DNA from 3 places in the Nocardioides marinus genome. Region 3 is predicted to be linked to each of the others. Evidence: predicted binding sites of a transcription regulator. Region 3 holds the regulator's gene; each other region holds the start of a gene.
The links. Region 3 encodes HrcA, which represses chaperone genes, less so after heat shock. Its sites were predicted from a motif close to TTGGCACTCGNNNNNNNCGAGTGCCAA; they were not measured.

Region 1 (7,722 bases), 650 kb from region 3:
ATCACCGAGTCCATGGGCGCGGCGATCACCGGCAGGTCGAAGCGGTAGGCGTCGATCTGCCAGTGGGTGCTGACCTCCTCGGGGTCACGCGTGCGCCGCGAGGGCACGATCGCGATGTCGTCGAAGGAGTAGGCACGCCGGGCGCGCTTGGCCTGGCCGATCTGGATCTCGGTCACCCGAGCAGGTTAGTCGCCGGATCAGCGACCGGTGTAGTTGGGCGCCTCGACGGTCATCTGCACCCCGTGCGGGTGGGACTCGCTCAGCGAGGCCTGGGTGATCCGCACGAAGCGACCCTTCTCCTGCAGCTCGGGGACGGTGCGGGCACCGACGTAGAACATCGTCTGGTTGAGGCCGCCGACGAGCTGGTGGGCGACCGCCGCGAGCGGGCCGCGGTAGGCCACCTGGCCCTCGATGCCCTCGGGAACGATCTGGTCGTCGGAGGTGACCTCGGCCTGGAAGTAGCGGTCCTTGGAGTAGGACTTCTTGCCGCGCGAGGACATCGCGCCCAGCGAGCCCATGCCCCGGTAGGCCTTGAACTGCTTGCCGTTGACGAACACCAGGTCGCCGGGCGACTCCTCGCAGCCGGCGAGCAAAGAGCCGAGCATCACGCAGTCGGCACCGGCCACCAGGGCCTTGCCGATCTCGCCGGAGTGCTTCATGCCGCCGTCGGCGATCAGCGGGACGCCGGCCGGCTTGGTGGCCAGGGACGCCTCGTAGACCGCGGTGACCTGCGGGACGCCGACGCCGGTGACGACGCGGGTGGTGCAGATCGAGCCCGGGCCGACGCCGACCTTGACCGCGTCCGCGCCGGCGTCGACGAAGGCCTGGGCGCCCTCGCGGGTGGCGACGTTGCCGCCGATGACCTGCACGTGCTTGGTGGCCGGGTCGGTCTTGAGGCGCTGGACCATCTCCAGGAGCATCCGGACGTTGCCGTGGGCGGTGTCGGCCACGAGGACGTCGACACCCGCCTCCACCAGGGTCGTCGCGCGCTCCCAGGCGTCGCCGAAGTAGCCGATCGCCGCGCCCACCAGGAGGCGGCCGTCGGCGTCGTACGACGCCTTGGGGAACTGCTCGCCCTTGACGAAGTCCTTGACGGTGATGAGCCCGACCAGGCGGCCCTCGTCGTCCACCAGCGGGAGCCGCTCGCGCTTGTGCTTGCGCAGCAGCAGCGTGGCCTCCTCGCGGGAGATGCCGGCGTGGCCGGTGATCAGCGGCATCGGCGTCATCATCTCGTCGACCTTGGTGGTGGCCCACTCCGCGACCGGGGTGAAGCGCAGGTCGCGGTTGGTGATGATGCCGAGCAGCCGCATGTCGGGGTCGACGACCGGCAGGCCGGAGACGCGGTACTCGCCGCAGATGCGGTCGAGCTCCTCCAGCGTCGCGTCGGGGCCGATCGTGACCGGGTTGGAGATGATGCCGGTCTGCGTCCGCTTGACCAGGTCGACCTGGTAGGCCTGGTCCTCGATGGAGAGGTTGCGGTGGAGCACGCCGATGCCGCCCTGACGCGCCATCGCGATCGCCATCCGCGACTCGGTCACGGTGTCCATCGCCGCCGAGAGCAGCGGGACGTTGAGCGTGATCTCGCGGGTCAGCCGCGAGGAGGTGTCGATGTCCGCGGGTGCCAGGTCGGAGTGGCCCGGCAGGAGCAGGACGTCGTCGTAGGTGAGGCCGATGGCGGCGAACTTCTCCGGGATCTCCACGCGCCGAGTCTACGGGCCGCGGCGGGCGCTCACCGAGCCGGGAGCACCGCGATGCCGGCGGACGTCGCGCGTTCCCACGAGGTGGTGCAGGACAGTGCCCGATCGCCGCTGAGCCGGGTGTCGATCCGGGCCAGACACATCCGGCGCCCGCGCACCAGCGTCGCGAGCACGTGGTCGTCGTCCCCCCAGGCGACACCGGGCTGCACGGTGCGTCGGAGACCGCGCTCGCGCACCACGCCCAGCAGCTGACCGTCGGGCTGCCGCAGCTCCAGGCCCTCGCCGGTCAGAGCCGCCCACTGCTGCCCGTCCGGGCTCGGCACCCCCAGCTCGGCGGCCAGCGGCACCGGTCGTGGCGCGGCCAGGCCGTCGGTGCGGTACGACGACTCCTCGCCCCACGTCCGGTAGACCACCTCGCCGCGGAACCAGCGGGTGAGGAACGGCACGCGCGTCCGGTCGAGCCGGACGTGACGCTGATGCCCACCGGCCACCGCGTCCACCACCAGCAGCGTCGGGCCGGTGCGACCACCCTCGGAGGGCACCAGGCTGACCCAGACGATGCGGCCACCCCGGCCCACCAGTGCGGGGCCGGTGCTCGCCCAGCTCCCGAGCACCCGGCCGTCCCGGTCGAGCCGGTGCATCCCGACGGTGCCCTCGAAGGAGCGGTCGTCGGTGACGAGGAACCCACCGGCGTACGTCTCGATCGAGGTGACGCCCCACCGGCGGGGCAGGGCGAGGGTCGCACCGTCGGGACGCCGCAGGACGTGCCCGTCGACGTAGGCGAGTCGAGGCGGGTCCCCCAGGAGCGGCTCCCGGTCACGGGGAGGCTGCGTGGCGGAGGTCGGCGTGACGGTCGACGCCGCCCCGACCGGATCCGCGGGGTCTTCGGAGCAGCCCACGAGGGCGAGCAGGGCGGCGAGCAGCAGGAGGACGCGCATGCTCCTCCGACGCCTCCCGAGCGGGAGAAGTTGCGGCCTCTAGGTGGACAGCGGCTTGAGGTCACGCACCGGGACGCGCACGGTCAGCATGTCCTGGGCCATCCTGATGCGCCCGCGCATGCCGGCGGCCATCACCATCGGCAGCACCGCCTGGTTGTCCGCGCGGGTGCGCAGCACGATCTCGGCGGCGCCGAGCATGTGGGCCAGTCGCGAGGAGTCGATGAGCAGCCGGGTCCCGATCCCGCGGCGCTGCCACGCCGGGTCGACGCGCAGGGTCACCGGCCGGACGTCGGGGTCGTCCTCGAGAGGTGACTGGACCGTGGCCAGGCCCACCACGACGCCGTCGACGATGGCGGAGACCGTCTCGCCCTCCACGACGTACGACGGCACGGCACCGCCGCCCAGCCGACGGCCGCCCGTGGAGATGCCGATCGCGGCGGACTCCTTGGTGCGCTGCAGGACGTCGCTCACCAGGTCGGCCATGGCCGCCCCGCGGGCCCGCTCGATGTCGGTGAAGGGTGCGGTGCGGCGTACCTGTACCTGCACGTCCCCCACCGTCATCTCCATCCCGTCCTGGACCGGTCCGGCGTCGCCGTCGCGCGGCTCGGACTCGGCGTCGAAGAGCTGGGCGACGACCTCGGGGAAGCTGGTCGGTCGGGCCAGGATCGTGCGGGCCGCCTGCACGTAGCGCGTGGGCTGGTCGGTGAGCGCGGCCGCGGTGACCTCCTGGGCCGCCAGGTGCGTCCAGCCGGAGGACTCCACCAGCAGCGCGACCTCGTGCTCGCTCCAGCCGTCGGGGGTCTCCATCACGACCTCGTCGGTCACCGCCCGCACGCCCGGGAAGATCTGCAGCCCCCGGATGTCCACGCCCCGTTCCGCACACTGCTGCGCGAGCGCCGCCAGCCCACCGGGCCGGTCGGGCAGGCTCGCGCGGACCCTCCACAGCATCGTCATGGCACCAGTGCATCCCACCGGTGTTGCGCGGATGTTGCGTCTGCGTGACCTGGGCCGACGCCCCGTGCTGCACCCCTGTGACGTGCACGACCCCCGCCGGACCGGGGTCCGACGGGGGTCGATCAGCAGGTGCTGCCTGCCAGGGAGTACCCGGAGGGGCTCAGTGGCCGTGGCCGTGCCCGTGGCCTGCGGCCCCGGACTCGTCCTCCTCCTCGGGCTTGTCGACGACCAGCGTCTCGGTCGTCAGCAGCATGCCGGCGATCGAGGTGGCGTTGACCAGCGCGGAGCGGGTGACCTTGACCGGGTCCAGGACGCCCTGGGCGACCAGGTCGCCGTACTCGCCGGTGGCGGCGTTGTAGCCGTTGCCCACACCGAGCTCGCGGACCTTGGTGGTGATGACGTAGCCGTTCTCGCCACCGTTCTCGGCGATCCAGCGCAGCGGCTCGTCGGCGGACTTGCGCACGATGCGGACACCGAGCGCCTCGTCGCCCTCGAGGCCGAGGTTGTCGTCGAGCACCGAGACGGCGTGGACCAGCGCGGAGCCACCGCCGGCGACGATGCCCTCCTCGATGGCCGCGCGGGTCGCGGAGACGGCGTCCTCGATGCGGTGCTTCTTCTCCTTCAGCTCCACCTCGGTGGCGGCGCCGACCTTGATCACGCACACGCCACCGGCCAGCTTCGCGAGGCGCTCCTGGAGCTTCTCGCGGTCCCAGTCGGAGTCGGTGTTCTCGATCTCGGCCTTGATCTGGGAGACGCGGCCCTCGACGGCGGCGGCGTCGCCGGCACCCTCGACGATCGTGGTGTGGTCCTTGGTGACCACGACGCGACGGGCCTGGCCGAGGACCTCGAGGCCCGCCTGGTCGAGCTTGAGGCCGACCTCGGGGGCGATGACCTGGCCACCGGTCAGGACCGCGATGTCCTGCATCATCGCCTTGCGGCGGTCACCGAAGGCGGGGCTCTTCACCGCGACGGCGTTGAAGGTGCCACGGATCTTGTTGACGACCAGCGTGGAGAGCGCCTCGCCCTCGACGTCCTCGGCGAGGATGAAGAGCGGCTTGCCGGTCTGCATGACCTTCTCCAGCAGCGGCAGCATCTCGGCGACGGCCGAGATCTTGCCCTGGTGCAGGAGGATGTAGGCGTCCTCGAGGACGGCCTCCATGCGCTCGGGGTCGGTGACGAAGTACTGCGACAGGTAGCCCTTGTCGAACTGCATGCCCTCGGTGAAGTCGAGCTCGGTGCCCATCGTGGAGGACTCCTCCACGGTGATGACACCGTCCTTGCCGACCTTGTCGAAGGCCTGGCTGAGCAGGTCGCCGATGTGCTTGTCGCGGCTGGAGATGGTGGCCACCGAGGCCATGTCCTCCACCGAGTCGACGTCGCGGGCAGCAGCCTTCAGCGCCTCGCCGACGGCCTCGGTCGCCTTGTCCATGCCGCGCTTGAGACCCATCGGGTTCGCGCCGGCGGCCACGGCGCGCAGGCCCTCGTGGACCATCGCCTGGGCCAGTACGGTGGCGGTGGTGGTGCCGTCACCGGCGACGTCGTTGGTCTTGGTGGCGACCTCCTTGCACAGCTGGGCGCCGAGGTTCTCGAACGGGTCGTCCAGCTCGACCTCACGCGCGACGGTCACGCCGTCGTTGGTGATGGTCGGGGCGCCCCACTTCTTGTCGAGCACGACGTAGCGGCCCTTCGGGCCGAGGGTCACCTTCACGGTGTTGGCGAGCGCGTCCACGCCGCGCTCGAGCGCGCGCCGGGCATTCTCGTCGAACTCCAGGATCTTGGGCACTACTACTCCTTACAGAGAGTCAGGAAACAGTGCGGGTCGTGCGCCGGCGCCCGCGAGGACACAGGCGCACGACCCGGAGCTGAGGATGCGTCAGCCGACGATCGCGAGGACGTCGCGCGCGGAGAGGATGAGGAACTCGTCCCCGCCGTACTTGACCTCGGTGCCGCCGTACTTGCTGTAGATGACCTTGTCGCCCACGGAGACGTCCATGGGGATGCGCTCGTCGCCGTCCTCGTTGAAACGGCCCGGGCCCACGGCCACGACCTCGCCCTCCTGGGGCTTCTCCTTGGCGGTGTCCGGGATGACCAGGCCGGAGGCCGTGGTCTGCTCGGCGTCGAGCGGCTTGACGACGATCCGGTCCTCGAGGGGCTTGATGTTGACCGACACTGTTGTCGACCTCCACTTTCTGCACGGATGGGTTCAGGAACGTGGTGCCTGCTTCCCAGGTACGCCGTCGCGGGGGCCGCACCGGTGGCAAGCGCTGGCACACTCAAGGTGAGAGTGCCAGCACAGAAACTAGCACTCACCCCTAGGGAGTGCCAGAGCCGGTCGGCACTGGAAGGATCGCGACGTGGATCTCGAGGCGTTCCGGTGGCTGCTGACCGACGACGGGCAGGCCCTGCTCGCCCGCGCCGAGGAGTACGCCGGCGACGACCCGCTGGCCGCACAGACCCGCCTCCGGTCGCTGGCCGAGCCCGCGCGGGCCGCGGCCGCGCTGACCCAGGCGACGCTGCGTCGGCGGGCCGAGGCCAAGTTCGGCGAGCTGGCCGCCCGGATGTACTTCACCCCCGACGGCCTCGAGCAGGCCACCCGCCCCGCGGTCGCCCGGCACCGCGCCGCCCGGCTGCGCGCCTTCGAGGCCGAGACCCTGGTCGACCTCGGCTGCGGCATCGGCGGCGACCTGGTGGCGGCCGCCGAGGTGGGAGTCGTGTGCGCCGGGGTGGACCTCGACCCGGTCCGGGTGGCCGTGGCCGAGGCCAACCTCGCCGCGCTCGGCCTGCCCGGCGCGGTGATGGTCGCCGACGCCGTGGACGTCGACACGACGCCGTTCGAGGTGGCCTTCGCCGACCCCGCCCGCCGCTCCGCGCGCGGGCGCTCCTTCTCCGTCGACGACTGGACGCCACCGTGGTCCTTCGTCGAGCGGCTGCTGCGCCGCGACTCGTGCGTCAAGGTCGCCCCCGGCATCCCCCACGACCTGGTGCCCCAGGGTGTCGAGGCCGAGTGGGTCAGCGACGGCGGTGAGGTCAAGGAGGCCGCCCTGTGGTCGGGCTCGCTGGCCACCACCGCGCGTCGGGCCACCGTCATCGGCCGCGGCGGGCTGGCCACCCTCACCGACGAGGATCCGGTCGCCGGCGAGGTGCGCGCGGTCGGCGACTTCCTCTACGAGCCCGACGGGGCCGTCATCCGCGCCGGGCTGGTGACCGCGGTCGCCGCCGGCGTCGGCGGCGGCCTGGTCGACCCGCACATCGCCTACGTCACCAGCGACCAGGCCTTCCGCTCCCCCTTCGCCCGTGGCTACCGGGTGGTCGAGGAGCTGCCCTTCCGGGAGAAGCAGCTGCGGGCCGCGCTGCGCGAGCGCGGCGTGGGCCGGCTGACCATCAAGAAGCGGGGCGTCGACGTCGTCCCCGAGGAGCTGCGCAAGCGGCTCTCCCTCTCCGGGGACGCCGAGGCGACCCTGGTGATGACCAGGGTCGCCGGGAGCGGCACCGCGCTGCTCGTGCAGCCGCTGTAGGTGCGTCAGGCGGTGGCAGGCACCGCGGCCGGGGTGACGGCGCGGGCCTTGACCTCCTCGCGGTGGCCGTGGCGCAGGCCCAGCAGCGCGAGGACCAGGAGGACGGCGGCGCCGGCGAAGGCGGCGATCGCGGCGTACCCGGCGATCATGCCGATGGTCGCGAAGGCGTATCCGTAGAGCAGCAGCCCGCGCAGGGTGTTGCCCATGAACAGCGACTGACGCAGGCCCCCGAGCGCCTGGCCCTCGGCACTGGCCTTCTCCGCGTCGGAGAGGGCGATGAACTCACCGCTCACCTCCTGGTAGGTCCGGCCGTCGCTGGAGGCGTTCATGTGGGCGAGGATGTAGTGGTCGGCGTAGGCCTTGGCCTCGGCACCGGTGTCGAGGGGCGAGCCGACGAACGGCTCGAGCGCCTCGCGGTCGGTGTCGGACAGCCCCGCGATCGCCTCCTCGGTCGGCATCGTGATCGCCTGCATCCCCAGCTGGTAGTCGACCTGGTCGGCCACGAAGGCGTTGGCCCAGGTGAGCAGGCCGCCGGCCACCAGGAGCACCGCGGCGAGCGCCAGGCCCACCCACGAGGTCAGCTTGTCGAGCATCGCACGCATCGTCTTGTTCCCTCCT
Region 2 (7,722 bases), 870 kb from region 3:
CTGCCGGACCTCGACCTGGACTGGGCCGTGCACACCGGCGACGCCGGGCTGGCCCCGGCCAGCCGCGGGCTGCTCGAGCCGTCCGGGCCGCGGCTCGGCGTCGACGCGGTCGCCACCCCCGACGTGGTGCTGGTGCCCGGCCTCGCGGTCTCCCCCACCGGGCTGCGCCTGGGCCGCGGTGGCGGCTCCTACGACCGCGCCCTGGCCCGGGTGCCGGTCGGCACGTTCACCTGCGTGCTGCTCCACGACGACGAGGTCGGCCTCGACGTCCCCGGCGCACCCCACGACCGCCCGGTCACCGCCGCCGCCACCCCCAGCGGGGTCCGCCGCTTCTGAGCGACCGACTCAGAGCACCAGGCGAGGGTCTCGACACGCGGGTCGCTCGACCACCGATCGACGAGTCCGCTGGCGCGTCCTCGTCACGGCGCGGGGCGCAGGGTGAGCTCGGAGTCAGCGGCCTCGGCGACGGCGTCGGGCGAGAACAGGAACGGCAGGGTCTCGCCACCCACGAGCAGGTCGGTCTGGTCGGTGTAGTGCGACGAGGTCGGGTGCCCGGAGACGCCGGTGAGGGCGACCCAGCGGGAGTCGTCCCAGTCGGCCAGGGACACCACCATCCGCATCGACGGGGTGGTGGTGACCTCGAAGCCGCGCGCCGCGTCCCAGCCGGTGGCGTCCACGGCCCCCGGGCCACCGCCGACCTCCCACGGGTCGGGCTCGACCACGCGACGCGCCAGGTCGAGGGCCACGCCGTCGCCCAGCAGGCCCGGCGAAGCCAGGAACAGCTGGTGCACGTGCCCCCAGGTCCACCGGTCGGCCTCGCGGGCCTGGCGCCGCGTCAGCTCGTCGCGGGCCTCCAGCATCGCGCTGCGCAGCACGTCGTCGCGCTCCTCGACCCGGTCGGTGGTCACGTCGTCCCACCACGGGTCCCGCGGTGACTCCAGCAGCGCGGCCACGACCTCGACCCAGCGCGCACCGCCGTCGGGCCAGACCGGCGCCGGCAGCTCGTCGTGGAAGGTGAGGGCGAGCAGCTCGCGCCAGGTCGCGTTGAGGTACGCCGCGGCGGCGGCCCCAGTGCCCTCGGCCGGCGCGGCGAGGTCCCAGTCCTCGAGCAGCCGCTGGCCGTCGTCGGCGTACCCGGGGTCCAGCTCGACCGCCAGCAGCGCCGGCACCAGCACGGCGGCCAACGGGGAGAGGCTGTCGCGCTGGACCTCGGCCAGCCCGTCGACGTCGCGGGGCTCGGAGACGACCAGGTCGCGCAGCCGGGAGGCACGGTGGCCGGGGTCCCACGTGGTGCCGAGGTGGAAGGGGTAGTCGCTGCCGACCGGCGCCTGGTTGGCCGCGACCGCCACCCCGTCCTCGGGCCGGGTGGTGAAGGGCAGCGCCCCGAAGGGGAGGGTCCGCCCGGTCCAGTCGTTCTCCGAGCGCCAGCCCGCCGTGGGCTCGGTGGTGTCGCGACCGGACTTGCGCACCGGCACGGCGCCGGCGACCTGGACCCCCACCGTGCCCTCCCGGTCGGCGAGCACCACGTCGACGGCGGGGACCGCCCACGACGACAGCGCCTGCCGGGCCGTCTCGACGTCGGTCGCGAGCGCGAGGTCGAGCAGGGCGTCCAGGGTCGGCGCGGGGGTGGACCCGGCCCACTGGACCGCCACCGCGATCTCCTCGTCGAGGTCCGCGCCGCGGGCCGCCGCGGAGGCGTCACCGGCCGTCCGGGCCGAGGGGTCGATGTCGGAGAGCAGCGGGCCGTGCCGGGTGGTGCGGACGGTCAGCAGCTCGGAGTCGGCACCGGCGACGTCGATGGCCTCGGTGCGGGTGCGCAGCGGCCGGGAGCGACGGTCGGTCCGCACGCGCCCGTCGCGGATCCGCTCGACCACCAGGTCGGTCGTGTCGAGGCCCGCCGCGGCCATCCCCCAGGCGACCTCGGCGTTGTGGCCCTGCACCACGCCCGGGACGCCGGGCAGCGAGAAGCCCGCGACGTCCCACGGGCAGCTCGCGCCGACGTCGCGGCAGTGCAGCCCCACCTGCATCCACGGCCCCGGGACCTGCGCGGCCAGGTGCGGGTCGACGGCCAGCAGCGGCGCACCGGTGCCCGACGCCTCGGCATCCACCACGACCGCGTTGCTGCCGACGCCGGGACCGCGGCCGGCCCACTGCGGCAGCGCCTCCAGCGCGCGTCCCGCCGCCTCCACGGCCCGCACCCTGCGCGGGCCGAAGCCCACGCGCTGCGGGTTGCGGGTGCCGCCCTGGGTCGCGCCCGGCTCGAAGCGGCCGTCGACCACCGCGCCCCCGGAGACGACCGGCGGCACGGTCTGGTGGGAGTACGCCGGCCACAGCGCCTGCGCCCGCGGGGTGCCCACGGCGTCGGCGACCAGGACCCGCTCGACCTCGTCGGCCGCACCGCCGCCGAGGTCCCAGGCGTAGGACTTCAGCCAGGTCAGGGTGTCCACGGCCGTCCAGTCACCGGGCGCGGTGTCGGCACCGTCGAGGTCGAGCAGGGTGTACTCCACGGCCAGCTCGGAGGGGTCGTGCTCGGCGAGGTAGGCGTTGACCCCGTCGGCGTACGCCTCCAGGAAGGCCCGGGTGTCGGGGCTGAGCAGCGCCAGCTCCTGCTGGGCGACCAGGCGGAAGCCGAGCGTGCGGGCCACCCGGTCCCCCGGCAGCGCCCCGGCGCCGACCAGCTCGGCGAGGGTGCCGGACGCGCTGCGCCGACGCACGTCCATCTGGAAGAAGCGCTCCTGCGCGGTGACGTAGCCCTGGCCCATCGCCAGGTCGGTCGGGCTGTCGGCGTAGATCTGCGGGATGCCGGCGTCGTCGCGCAGCACCGTCACCCGACCGGTGAGCCCCGCGACCTCCACCTCTCCGCCGGTCTGCGGCAGCGGCCGGCGGGCCAGCGCGAGGGCGAAGAGCCCCGCCACGACCAGGGAGAGCACCAGTCCCGCGACGACGTAGGTCGAGACGCGCACGGTGTCGGGCATCCGCCGGAAGGCGCGCCACCACGCGACGGGGGCGCTCGGCGCGGCGGACGGCTGCGTGTGCTCGCTCATGGTGCGGGCCATTCTGCCGTGACGTAGCATTGGCACTCGCCAGGGAAGAGTGCCAGTGCGGCACGCCATGCGATGGACCCCGGCCCGCGCGAGAGGAGACCCGATGCCGACCTACCAGTACGCCTGCACCGAGTGCGACCACGCCTTCGAGCAGTTCCAGAGCTTCTCGGACGCCTCGCTGACCGAGTGCCCGCAGTGCCAGGGCCGGCTGCGCAAGGTCTACAACGCCGTCGGCGTGGTCTTCAAGGGCTCCGGCTTCTACCGCACAGACAGCCGCTCCGGCGCCTCGAGCAGCTCCACCGCCGGCTCGTCCTCGACCGGCTCGTCGTCGGAGTCCAGCAGCACCAGCAGCACGAGCGACTCCGGCAGCAGCGCGTCCGGCTCCTCCAGCACCCCGAGCACCTCCTCGGGCTCCAGCAGCACCGCCGCCGCGGCCTCCTGAGGTCCCACCCGCCCGACGCCCTGTGGACGTCGGGCGGTCCTGTGGAGGGCCCGGCCCGTCGCAGGTCGATCCGACCTAGCGTCGCCGGATGCCGCCCGACCCGTCGCTGCCCCCCGACCTCTCCTCCGTACGCCGCCGGCTCGGTGCCGCCCGGCGGCGGCTGCGCCGCGGGGTGCTGGGGCGGCGCCGGCTGCTGGCCGCGCTGTGCGCCGCCCTCGCGGTCGGCTCGGGCGTGCACGCCGTCGCCGGCCCACCCCCGCCCGGGGTGGAGGTCACCGTGGCCGCGCGGGCACTGCCCGCCGGGACGGTCCTGGGCGCGGACGACCTGACCACGGTCACGCTCTCCCCCGACGCGGTGCCCGACGACGTGCTCGCCGACCCCGAGGGCTCGGCCCTGGCCGGGCCGGTCGCCCGCGGCGAGCCGATCACCGCGGTCCGGGTCGTGGGCCAGGACCTGGCCGGCGAGGGGCTGGCCGGCACCGGACGGGTGGCGGTGCCCGTCCGGCTGCCCGACGCCGGGGCCGTGGGGCTGCTCTCGGCCGGGGACCGGATCGACGTCGTGGCCACCGACCCGCAGGCGGGCACCTCGGTCACGGTCGCTGCCGGCGTACCCGTCCTGGCGCTGCCGGGAGCCGACGAGGGTGCCGGCGCGGGCCCGCTCGGCACGCCGGGTGGACGGCTGGTCGTCCTGGCGGTCGAGGAAGCAGACGTCCACAACTTGGCCACAGCCGGGGCGGCGTCCTTCCTGACCTACGTCTGGTCCCGCTAGCGTCGCGGGAGGACGCGGCCGCTCGGGCCGCCACGACTAGGAGGACTCCATCATGGGTGGCTTCAAGAACTTCCTGCTCCGCGGGAACCTCGTCGACCTGGCCGTCGCGGTCATCATCGGCACCGCCTTCGGCAAGGTCGTCGAGGCGTTCACGGCCTGGCTGACCCGGCAGGTGGGCGCCGACGGTGACGACGCCTTCTTCGCCAACGCCGAGCTCGGCGACGCCGCCTTCTTCGTCAACACCGTCATCTCGTTCGTGACGCTGGCGGCGGTCGTCTACTTCCTGGTGGTGCTGCCCTACACCCGGGCCAAGGAGAAGTACTTCCCCAGCGCTCCTCCGGGCACCCCCGAGGACACCGTGCTGCTGCGCGAGATCCGCGACGCCCTCACCGCCCGCCAGGCCTGATCCACCCGCAGTTCCCGGGTCGAGCCGGCGTATCAACACGCCGGTTCGACCCGCACCACCCGCCGAGCCGGCGTATCAACACGCCGGTTCGACCCGCACCACCCGCCGAGCCGGCGTATCAATACGCCGGTTCGGCTCTCACAGCGCACGAAGACGTGTGACGGGCTCGACCTCAGCCGCCGTGGTGGGGTGGCACCTGCTCCTTGAGCCAGGTGTCGCCGTCTCGCCGGTCGCGGGGGTCGGGCTCCCTCTCGTCCGTGGTGGTCTCGGGCAGCGCGTCGCCGAAGACCTCCGCCCGGCGACGGCGCCGCTCCCAGGCGGCCTGCTCCTCCGGCGTACGCCGGTCGCTGCCGGGGGCCTCGCTCACGTGCACAACCCGGCCGCGGCGAGCGCCTCGTCGGAGGCGGTGGGGGCGTTGCCACCGCTGCCGTCCGAGCCACCTGACCCGCTGCCCTGCGAGGCGGTCTCGTCGGGCGACTCCGACGGCTCGTCGGAGGAGGTGCCCGGGACGCGCGCGGCACTGATGACGTCGGTCTGCAGCCGCTTGGTCAGCGGCTCGTCGTTCTTCAGGCGGTTCCACACCACGTCGGCCTGCCGCTTCCACACCAGCCGGTTGGGGTCGTTCGGGTCGACCTTGTTGGGGATGGTGATGAACTGGACGTTGTCGAGACCGATGCCGCGGAACTCATAGCCCAGCTTGGCCAGCTGCCACAGGTTGCCGAGGTCCTCGTCGAGGGTCAGCGACTCGGTGGCCGCCTCCAGGAAGCCCAGCAACCGGTCCGGCCGGGCCAGGGTGTTGGAGGAGACCACGGTGTTGACCATCGAGGCGATGAAGGCCTGCTGGCGCTTCATCCGGCCGATGTCGGAGCCCCCGGACAGCGCGTAGCGCTGGCGGACGTAGTTGAGCGCCTGGATGCCCTCGAGCTTGCGGGTGCCGGCCTCGAGGTACATCCCGTGCGCACGGTCGTCGATGTCCTCGGGGATGCACACCTCGACACCGCCGACCGCGTCGACCATGTCCTGGAAGCCGGTGAAGTCCACGACGACGAAGTGGTCCAGGCGGATGCCGGTCAGCGCCTCGAACTGCTGGATCGTGCAGGCGGGCCCCGCGAGCTGGTAGGCGACGTTCCACATCTGGTACGACGCCGCCGGGGTGGTCGTGCCGTCCTCGGTGCGGCACTCGGGCCGGTCGACCATCGAGTCGCGGGGGATGCTCACGCCGTAGGCGCGCTCCCGGTCGGCGGAGAAGTGCAGCAGCAGGGTCGTGTCCGAGCGCTCGCCGCCACCGGTCAGGCCGTCGATGTTGTTGGCGCCCTCGCGAGTGTCCGAGCCCATCACCAGGACGTTGAGCGGCTCCTGGGGGCCGGTCACCTCCACCTTGTCCGGCCGGTCGCCGACCAGCTGGTCGTCGATGTCCATGACCGTGAGGTTGCCGTTGAGGTGGCGGTAGAGGTAGGTCACCGACAGCCCCGTCACCAGGCCCAGCACCACCAGCGTGGAGATCAGGACCTTGGCGACGGTGTGGGTGCGCCGCCGCTTGGCGCGCCGCTTGCCCCGCCGCGTCACCCGCGGCTCCGGGGTCGCCACCTCGCCCGACGGGGAGGGGTGGGGCGTGCTCACGGATCGTTCTCCTGGCGGTCGGCCGCGACGTGCGGCCCGGGGGATGCGCCGGTGGGCCCGGCGTACGTCGGTGGCGCTGCGCTGCGCCGGCGGCTGCGCTGGGCGAGCCGTGTGCGGCGAACCTAGCCCGGTGCGCCAACTGCCTCGATTGTGCGGCGAGGGGGCCGCCCCGGCCAAGTCGGGACGGGGACGGTGGGTCTGACAAGATGACCGCCGCGGCCCCAGTAGCTCAGCGGATAGAGCAGCCGCCTCCTAAGCGAAAGGTCGCAGGTTCGACTCCTGCCTGGGGCACCATCCGGGACGGCACGAGCACGGGGTCGCGGAGAGTTCGGTGCACGGGATGCACCGAATCCTCCACGATCGCACCGTGGGCGCGCCCTCAGGTGATCACCTGCTGGTGCACGGACCCGTCGGGTTCGACGGCGTACACGCGCACGCCCAGCATCATCCACACGCGACCGGGCACCGTCAGCACCGTGGGCAGGTCCCGCGAGGCGAGGGCGAGGGCGTGCCGCTCCTCCGGGTCGCGCATGCCGCTCAGCAACGTCCTCAGGGCCCGGTCGATGCTCCTCGACCTGACCCACGCCGTGCGTGCCTGCTCGACGGTCACCACGTGCATGGTGACCTCGTCCCGGTGGACCTGGTACGCGCTCCCCCCGTCGTCGGTTCCCACCCAGCCGTCGTCGGCGAGGTGCTGGCGGAGGGCGGCCGCTACGCCCCTAGCCATGCAGGAGAACCTCGCCCGCAAATGTTTCAGGCGTGTTACCTCCGCAGGTCGCCGGGGGTTTTTAACCCATTTCTTGACCCGGCGGTCCGTGATCCCCACCCGGGGACGTCGCGCTGGTCACAGTGGTCTGGACCTGGGAGTCAGCGCGGGGGCCGGCAGTGCCGCGTCACGCATGCTCATGGGTACGCCGCAGCAGCGCCGCGTCCACCGCCCACAGCACCCCTGCGACCACCAGCCCGAAGGCCAGGATCACCGCCACGGTGGCCAGCACCGCCGGGTAGCCGCGCTCCCCCACGGCGACGAAGCCGTAGGGGTAGGACCCGATCACCGCACCCCGGGCGAGCATCCAGCCGACCCACAGCACCGGCACCACGAGCGCCAGCGGGACCAAGCGGCCCGACACCCAGCCGCGGGGACCTGCCCACACCCAGGCCGCGACCGCGAGCACCGGCACCACCACGTGCTGGGTCGGGTCGGTGATGATCGACCAGCCCTGCACGTCGATGCTCGGCGCCAGCAGCAGCTGGTAGACGATCGCGGTCACCACGATCATGAGCAGCGCGTCGAGCAGCAGCACCCGCTGCCAGGTGGCTCCGCGGGCCCCACGGGCCAGCACCGTCGCGGCCAGGGCCACGACGACGTTGGACCAGATCGTGAAGTAGCTCAGCGTGTCGGTGACCCGCTGCAGGACGCCGTACGCCCCGCCCTCGGTGT
Region 3 (7,722 bases):
TCAGCACGTCGAGGTCGCGGTCCACCGCCACGATCTCGCCGCAGAAGTCGGCGGTGACCTCCTCGACCACCTCGCCCAGGGTGGCGGGTGCCTCGGTGGCCCGGCCGCGCTTCGGGGCGCGCCAGTCGGTGGAGAGGACGTCGGATCCGTAGCGGTCGCTCACCGGGACAGGCTAGGAAGCCGCGCGGTGCCGACGCGCCAGGCGCGCCGTCGGGCCCGTCCTGCTCGCCCTGCTCGCCCTACTCGGTCTCCTCGGCGGGCCCGCTGGCCTTCTCCCGCCGGTCGGCCATCTCCTCGGCGTCCTTGCCCTCCTCCAGCAGGCCCTCGCCCTCGCCGTCGGGCAGGCCCTCGGCCAAGGGGTTGTCCTCGCCCGGCACCAGGTCGGGCGGGAGCTGCTCGTCGGGGACGCCGGTGCTCTTCTCGGTCTCGTGCTCGGACATGTCCTCGACGCTAGGTCCGGCCGGGGGAGCCGACCTCACCCGGGCGAGCGGTCCTACAGCAGCGGCAGCCGCTTCTGGGAGGCCGGGAGGTGCTGGTAGCCCCGGGTCACGGCGTGGCCCAGGACCGACCGGTCCAGCGGCCACTCGCCCACCTCGAGCGCCTGCTCGACGCGGATCCCGCGCCCCGCGAGGTCGCGGATGGTCTCGGCGACCACCCCGATGTCGGCACGCTGGTCCCTCACGAAGGCCCGGTCGACCGGGGCGCCGTGACCGGGCACCACGACGGTGCGGTCGGTGCACAGCTGCAGGCACACGTCCAGGGCGAGCGGCCACTCCATGGGGAAGCTGTCGGGGCCGTAGGCGGGCGGCGCGGACTCCTCGACCAGGTCGCCGGCGAGCAGCACGTCCGCGTCGGCGATCCGGACGACCAGGTCGCCGGAGGTGTGCCCACGACCGGGGTGCACCAGCTCCAGGACACGGTCGCCGAGGTCCAGCACCGCCGCGGAGGAGAACGGGTGGTCGGGCAGCACGACCGGGCTGGCGTCGACCTCGCCCGGCTCGGCCTCCTCCCCGGCGTACGCCGGACGGTCGGCCGCCCAGGCCTCCAGCTCCTCCACGCACGCCTCGTGCGCGTGCACGGGCACCTCGCCGTAGGCGTCGCGCACGGCGGCGGTGCCGAGCACGTGGTCGTGGTGGGCGTGGGTCGTCACGACGCCCACGACCGCGCCGGCGCCGAGCGAGCGTGCGGTCTCCACGACCTCGCGACCCATCCGGGTCGAGGCGTGGGTGTCGACGACCACGAGTCCCCGCTCCCCGGCGACGTAGGTGACGTTGACGTCGAACCACGCGTGCCGCGCGACCCAGACCCGGTCTGCGACCTCGGTCGGCACGGTGGGGGAGAGGCTCATGACCCCCACCCTAGGAACCGCACGGGTCGCCGCTGCCGGGAGGGGTCACCCCGGGCTAGTAGAGTTGGCACTCGCTGAGATCGAGTGCCAGGAGGATCCAGCGGCAGTCAGCCGTCACCAGCGTCGACCCGGAGGTGGAGCGTGCAGGAGGACCGTCGACTCGCCGTGCTCCGCGCGATCGTCGAGGACTACGTCTCGACCGAGGAGCCGGTGGGCTCCAAGGCGCTGGTCGAGCGGCACGGGCTGGGGGTCTCCCCGGCGACCGTCCGCAACGACATGGCGGTGCTGGAGGAGGAGGGGTACATCACCCAGCCCCACACCAGCGCGGGTCGCGTCCCCACCGACAAGGGCTACCGCCTCTTCGTCGACCGGCTGACCACGGTCAAGCCGCTGTCCTCGGCGGAGAAGCGGGCGATCTCCAGCTTCCTCGACGGTGCGGTCGACCTCGACGACGTGGTGCAGCGCTCCGTGCGCCTACTGTCCCAGCTGACCCGACAGGTCGCGGTCGTGCAGTACCCCACGCTCTCCTCCTCCACCGTGCGGCACGTCGAGCTGGTGGCACTGGCCCCGGAGCGGCTGCTGGTGGTCCTCATCCTCAGCACCGGCCGGGTGGAGCAGCGCCTGGTCGAGCTCGCCGCCCCGCTCGCCGACGACGACCTCGCCGGTCTGCGCAGCCGGCTGCTGCTGGTCGCGACCGGTCAGCGCATCGCCGACGCGGTCGCCGGCCTGCGGGGGATCGTGCCGGTCGACCCCGCCGCCGCCGCACAGCCGGGCGCCGAGGCCACCGGGGCGGTCGTCGAGGCGCTGTGCGAGGCGATGAGCGACCACCGCTCCGACCACCGGGTGGCCGTGGGCGGTGCGGCCAACCTCGCGCGCTACGGCGACAGCTTCGACTCCGCCGTCCGGCCCCTGCTCGAGGCGCTCGAGGAGCACGTCGTGCTGCTCAAGCTGCTCGGGGAGGCGGGCTCCAGCGGCATGGTCACCGTGCGCATCGGCGCGGAGGGCCCCTACGAGGAGCTCGCCTCGACCAGCGTGGTCTCCACCGGCTACGGGCCGGAGGACCAGTCGCTGGCCGCGCTGGGGATCGTCGGCCCCACGCGCATGGACTACCCCGGGACGATGGCCGCGGTACGTGCCGTCGCCCGCTACGTCACCCGCATCCTCGACGAGGCCTGAACGGCCCGTCCCCACCCGCAGACCACCCACAGCAGACGAGTAGGAAGCAACCAGCAGTGAGCCAGGACCTCTACGAGATCCTCGGGGTCTCCCGTGACGCCGACGACGCCGAGCTGAAGAAGGCCTATCGCAGGCTGGCGCGCCAGTACCACCCCGACGTCAACCCCGACCCCGCCGCGCAGGAGAGGTTCGGCGAGGTCTCACGGGCCTACGAGGTGCTCAGCGACCCGCAGAAGCGCGCCGCCTACGACCGCGGCGGCGACCCGTTCGGCGGTGGGGCGGGTGGTTTCGGCCAGGGCGCCGGGTTTTCCTTCACCGACATCATGGACGCCTTCTTCGGAGGCGGTGGTCAGGGCACTGGCACGGGCCGTGGTCCGCGTCCGCGCGTACGCCGCGGGCAGGACGCGCTGATCCGGCTGGAGATCGAGCTCGCCGAGGCGGCCTTCGGGGTCTCCCGGGAGATCAAGGTCGACACGGCCGTGACCTGCTCGGCGTGTGCCGGCGAGGGCGCGGCCCCCGGCTCGCACGCCGTGCCGTGCGAGACCTGCCGCGGCCAGGGCGAGGTCGCCCACGTGCAGCGCTCGTTCCTCGGTGAGATCCGCACGCTGCGTCCCTGCGCCGCCTGCCGCGGCTTCGGCAGCGTCATCCCCGACCCCTGCCGGGAGTGCTCCGGTGACGGCCGGGTCCGCTCGCGTCGCTCGCTGACCGTCAAGATCCCGGCCGGCGTCGACACCGGCACCCGGGTCCAGCTCGCCGAGCAGGGCGAGGTCGGCCCCGGCGGCGGCCCCGCCGGAGACCTGTACGTCGAGATCCACGTCGCCGCCCACCCGGTCTTCAAGCGTCAGGGCGACGACCTGCACTGCACCGTGACGGTGCCGATGACGGCCGCGGCCCTGGGCACCACGATCGAGATGCCCACGCTGGAGGCCGACGTGGTCGAGGGCTCCGAGCAGGTCACCGACCTCGAGACCTCCTTCGAGCTCGACATCCGTCCCGGCACCCAGTCCGGCACCGAGCAGGTGCTGCGCGGGCGCGGGGTCCCCGGTCTGCGCGGTGGTCGCGGCGACCTGGTCGTCACCATCGCCGTGGAGACGCCGACCCGGCTCGACGCCCGGCAGGAGGAGCTGCTCCACGAGCTGGCGGCGCTGCGTGGCGAGGAGTCGCCCGAGGGGTCGGTCAAGCCGGGCGCCAAGTCGGTCTTCGGGCGCCTGCGCGACGCGTTCAACCACTGATCCCCACCGCCGAAGCAGGTCCACGATGTCCCTCCCGGTCCACCTGGTGCCCTCCCTGGAGGGCGTGGGCGTCGGCGCCACGGTGGTCGTCGAGGGCGACGAGGCGCACCACGCCGTCGCCGTACGACGCCTGCGCGTCGGCGAGAGCCTCGTGCTGACCGACGGCCTCGGTCGCTCGGCCGTGGGCGAGGTCGCCTCGACCGGCAAGCGGCGCCTCGACGTCGCGGTGCGCGAGACCGCGTCCGACCCGGAGCCCGCTCCGGCGGTCACCGTGGTCCAGGCGCTGCCCAAGGGCGACCGCGGGGAGCTCGCCGTGGAGGTCCTCACCGAGGTGGGGGCGGCGCGGATCGTCCCGTGGGCCGCCTCCCGCTCGGTGGCGGTCTGGAAGGGCGAGCGGGCGGAGAAGGGGCTCTCCAAGTGGCGCGCCACGGCCCGGGAGGCCGCCAAGCAGGCGCGCCGCACCTGGCACCCGCAGGTGGATCCGTTGGCGAGCACCGACCGGGTCGTCGACCTCGTCGCCGCTGCCCACCTGGCCGTCGTGCTCCACGAGGAGGCGACGGCGTCGCTGGCCGGGCTCGAGGTGCCGCCGGCGGGCTCGGTGCTCGTCGTGGTCGGTCCCGAGGGCGGGGTCGCCCCCGAGGAGCTGGCGGCCCTGACCGCAGCGGGCGCCGTCAGCGTGCGCCTGGGGGCCGAGGTGCTGCGCACGTCGACGGCCGGCGTGGCCGCCGTGGCCGCGTTGCTGTCGCGCACGCCCCGGTGGGGCTGAGGTCCTCCGCCGGTCCGCCGCCCGTCCTCAGCCGACGGTGATCTCCTTGGTGTCGAACATCGGCGGGTTGCCCTCGCCGCCGGAGGGGTCGTCGGTCATGGCGATGAAGGTGTAGGTGCCCGGCGCCAGGTCCGAGACGTCCACCTCGGTCTGCCAGGGGTAGAGCGCGTCCATCCAGCCCTCCGCGGTCGCGAAGCCCCGGGCCACGACGGCGTCGGAGGAGTCGCGGACCTCCCACGGGACGGTGGCCTCGAACGAGGAGGCCACACCGCTGGCGGTGAAGGTGCCGGGGACCTCGGCGCCCTGCTCGGGCGAGGTGATGTTGACGAGGTTGAGCACGTCGAGCTGGTCGGCGTTCGCCACCCCGTCGGCGGTCTCGACCCCGAAGAGGGTGGTGGACCCTCCGGGCGAGGTCACCGTCACCGGGTCGCGTGACTGCAGCGCGCCCTGGACGGTGTAGACGAGGGACTGCACGGCCAGCTCTGCGTCGGCCCCGGACATCCCCGCCGCGCGCTCGACCCAGGCCTCGTCGGAGAGCGTGACGGTGATCAGGCCGTCGCCGTGCTCGACGGAGGAGAACCCGCCGCCGCCGGGGAAGGCCGACCGGTAGTCGGGGTCGGCGGGCTCCCCCGAGGCGGCCATCTCGGCCGCGCCCAGCGCGGGCTCGCCGCTGACCTTGCGGAACTCCCGGAACAGCCGCGGCCCCGAGCCGGACTCGCCCACGTAGTAGACCGGCACCGCACCCGCCTGCGCCGGCTCCTGCGTGGGTACGTCGGTGACGGCCGGGTCCGAGGGCGACGACGTGGCCGCGGGCGACTCCGAGCGGTCCGCGGCGACCGGGTCGGTCGCGGCGTCGTCACCGCCGCAGGCGGAGGTGGTCAGCAGGACCCCGACGGCCAGGGCGGCCAGGGTGCGGACGGGGCGAGGAGTGGTGCGCATGGTGTCCATGATGCCCTTGTGACGCTCGATCCGCGTTCCAGGTTCCGTCGTGTGTCGCCCGTGCGATGATCGACGGTGGGGAAGGGAGACCCATGTCCGACTGCTTGTTCTGCAAGATCGTGGCCGACGAGGTGCCGGCCGAGGTCGTGCACGTCACCGAGCGCACCGTCGCGTTCCGCGACATCAACCCGCAGGCACCGACCCACGTGCTGGTGGTGCCCAAGGCACACTTCGCGAACGCCGGTGAGCTGGCCGTGGGCGACCCGGTGGCGATGGCCGAGCTCATCGACGCCGGCCACGCGGTCGCCACCGCCGAGGGCCACGAGGACGGCTACCGCCTGGTGTTCAACACCGGCGAGAAGGCCGGGCAGACCGTGTTCCACACCCACCTGCACGTGCTGGCCGGCCGCGACCTGACGTGGCCCCCGGGATGAGGGACCCCGGGATGAGCGCCCCGGGGAGGAGCCGGCGCCTCGTCGCCGTCCTCGTGGTGGCCGTGCTGGCCGTGGTCGGCACCGTCGCGGTGGCGCTCACGCAGCGCGGCGACGACCGTCGTACCGGCGTGGCCGCGGACGTCCTCGAGCCGCCCGCGCCCCCCGAGGTCGCCGCCCAGCAGCTGGCCGCGGTGCCGCCCGGCAAGCAGGTGCCCCTGCGCCGTGGCGAGCGGCGGATGACGCTGGAGATGGACACCGACTACACCCCGAGCGCACCGACCGGGGTCGGCACCGACGACTACCGCTGCTTCCTGCTCGACCCCGAGCTGGAGGAGGACGTCTGGCTCACCGGGAGCCAGGTGCTCCCCGGCAACCCCGACGTCGTGCACCACGTCATCCTCTTCAAGGTCGACGCCGACCAGGTCGCGGCGGCGGAGGAGCTCGACGAGCGGACCGTGGACCCCGGGTGGACCTGCTTCGGCGGCAGCGGGCTGGAGGGCGACTTCTCCCGGCTCACCGACGCCAACTGGTTGGCCGCCTGGGCGCCGGGAGGTGACGAGCGGGCGACCAGCGACGGCTACGGCACCCGGCTCGAGGCCGGCAGCCGGGTCGTGATGCAGGTGCACTACAACCTGCTCAAGGGCGCTGCGCCGGACCGCTCGGCGACCCAGCTGCGGTGGATGCCCGGTGCCACCGACCTCCAGTCCCTGCACACCTACCTCATGCCGGCCCCCGTCGAGCTGCCCTGCCGGGACGCGCGCTCGGAGGGCCCGCTGTGCGACCGCGACGCGGCCATGGTCGACCTGCGCCAGCGCTTCGGCGGCGCGTCGCTGACCGCCGACGCGCTGCACCTGCTCTGCGGCGAGCTGGAGGAACCCTCGGAGACCACCACGTGCACCCGCCGGGTCAGCGAGGAGATGACGGTCCTGGGCGTGGGCGGCCACATGCACCTGCTGGGCCGGGAGATCTCCGTCGTGGCCAACCAGGGGACCCCTCAGGAGCGGACCCTGCTCGACATCGACCTGTGGGACTTCGACGACCAGGGCGCCCAGCCCGTGGAGCCGTTGACCCTGCAGCCCGGCGACACCCTCACGGTCACCTGCCGCCACGAGCAGTGGCTGCGCGACAAGCTGCCGGCGTTCGAGGGCCAGCAGGAGAAGTACGTCCTGTGGGGCGAGGGGTCCACCGACGAGATGTGCCTGGGCACGCTGTCGGTGGCCTACGCCGCGGGGGCACCGACCAGCCGGTTCTGAGCCGGGCGCCTCAGAGGTAGAGCACGACCCGCAGGACGGCGAAGAGCACGGGCAGGCCGAAGACGACCAGCAGGAACCACGCCGTCCACCGGTGCAGCGGCTTGGCGGGGTCCAGGCGCCCGCCGAAGTCCAGCAGGGCCCCCTCCGCCGTGTGGTGGGTCAGGCCGAGCCGGCGGGCGTCCGGCGGCAGCGCCTGCCCGGGGAACCAGTACGGCGGCAACGACTCGTCGTCGGGGTCCGGGTCCTCGTCGTCCCAGTCGCGGGGGAGGGCGTCGGGACCGGGCACGCCTGTCACGGTACGCCGCCCCCGTGCGCCCACCGGCTTACCCGCTGGGAGCGCTGCGCCGCACGCCGTAGAGTGGAAGGGCTGCACGAGACCCGCAAGAGAGAGGGCCCACCCGGGCATCCATGACTGACGCGCACCAGACCCGCCACACCGTGGTGGTCCCCACCAGCATCGACATGGTCAGCCTGCTCGGCCCCGGTGACGAGCACCTCGCCCGTCTCGAGGAGGCCCTCGAGGCCGACCTGCACGTCCGCGGCAACCGGATCACCCTGGTCGGGGAGCCCTCCG

Region 1: the regulator HrcA is predicted to act here: its motif matches at 5,889-5,915, upstream of groES (co-chaperone GroES).
Region 2: the regulator HrcA is predicted to act here: its motif matches at 3,074-3,100, upstream of BKA05_RS02120 (FmdB family zinc ribbon protein).

The regions. Positions count from the first base shown of each region.
Region 1 is NZ_JACBZI010000001.1:639,959-647,680, reverse strand. Features, by position in the region: gene BKA05_RS03175 (GuaB3 family IMP dehydrogenase-related protein) at 1-176, opposite strand, end outside; gene guaB (IMP dehydrogenase) at 198-1,700, opposite strand; gene BKA05_RS03165 (hypothetical protein) at 1,730-2,635, opposite strand; gene BKA05_RS03160 (GNAT family N-acetyltransferase) at 2,675-3,589, opposite strand; gene groL (chaperonin GroEL) at 3,750-5,372, opposite strand; gene groES (co-chaperone GroES) at 5,463-5,759, opposite strand; gene BKA05_RS03145 (THUMP-like domain-containing protein) at 5,944-7,104, shown strand; gene BKA05_RS03140 (hypothetical protein) at 7,110-7,697, opposite strand.
Region 2 is NZ_JACBZI010000001.1:417,443-425,164, reverse strand. Features, by position in the region: gene BKA05_RS02130 (5-formyltetrahydrofolate cyclo-ligase) at 1-336, shown strand, start outside; gene BKA05_RS02125 (penicillin acylase family protein) at 420-3,044, opposite strand; gene BKA05_RS02120 (FmdB family zinc ribbon protein) at 3,148-3,486, shown strand; gene BKA05_RS02115 (RcpC/CpaB family pilus assembly protein) at 3,575-4,255, shown strand; gene BKA05_RS02110 (MscL family protein) at 4,308-4,661, shown strand; gene BKA05_RS02105 (hypothetical protein) at 4,834-5,028, opposite strand; gene BKA05_RS02100 (LCP family protein) at 5,025-6,281, opposite strand; tRNA gene BKA05_RS02095 (tRNA-Arg) at 6,500-6,575, shown strand; gene BKA05_RS02090 (hypothetical protein) at 6,661-7,008, opposite strand; gene BKA05_RS02085 (Pr6Pr family membrane protein) at 7,175-7,722, opposite strand, start outside.
Region 3 is NZ_JACBZI010000001.1:1,287,935-1,295,656, forward strand. Features, by position in the region: gene BKA05_RS06200 (DUF3097 family protein) at 1-163, opposite strand, end outside; gene BKA05_RS06205 (hypothetical protein) at 240-440, opposite strand; gene BKA05_RS06210 (MBL fold metallo-hydrolase) at 494-1,348, opposite strand; gene hrcA (heat-inducible transcriptional repressor HrcA) at 1,490-2,524, shown strand; gene dnaJ (molecular chaperone DnaJ) at 2,581-3,756, shown strand; gene BKA05_RS06225 (16S rRNA (uracil(1498)-N(3))-methyltransferase) at 3,782-4,522, shown strand; gene BKA05_RS06230 (Gmad2 immunoglobulin-like domain-containing protein) at 4,550-5,461, opposite strand; gene BKA05_RS06235 (histidine triad nucleotide-binding protein) at 5,554-5,895, shown strand; gene BKA05_RS06240 (monooxygenase) at 5,907-7,148, shown strand; gene BKA05_RS06245 (hypothetical protein) at 7,159-7,434, opposite strand; gene BKA05_RS06250 (PhoH family protein) at 7,557-7,722, shown strand, end outside.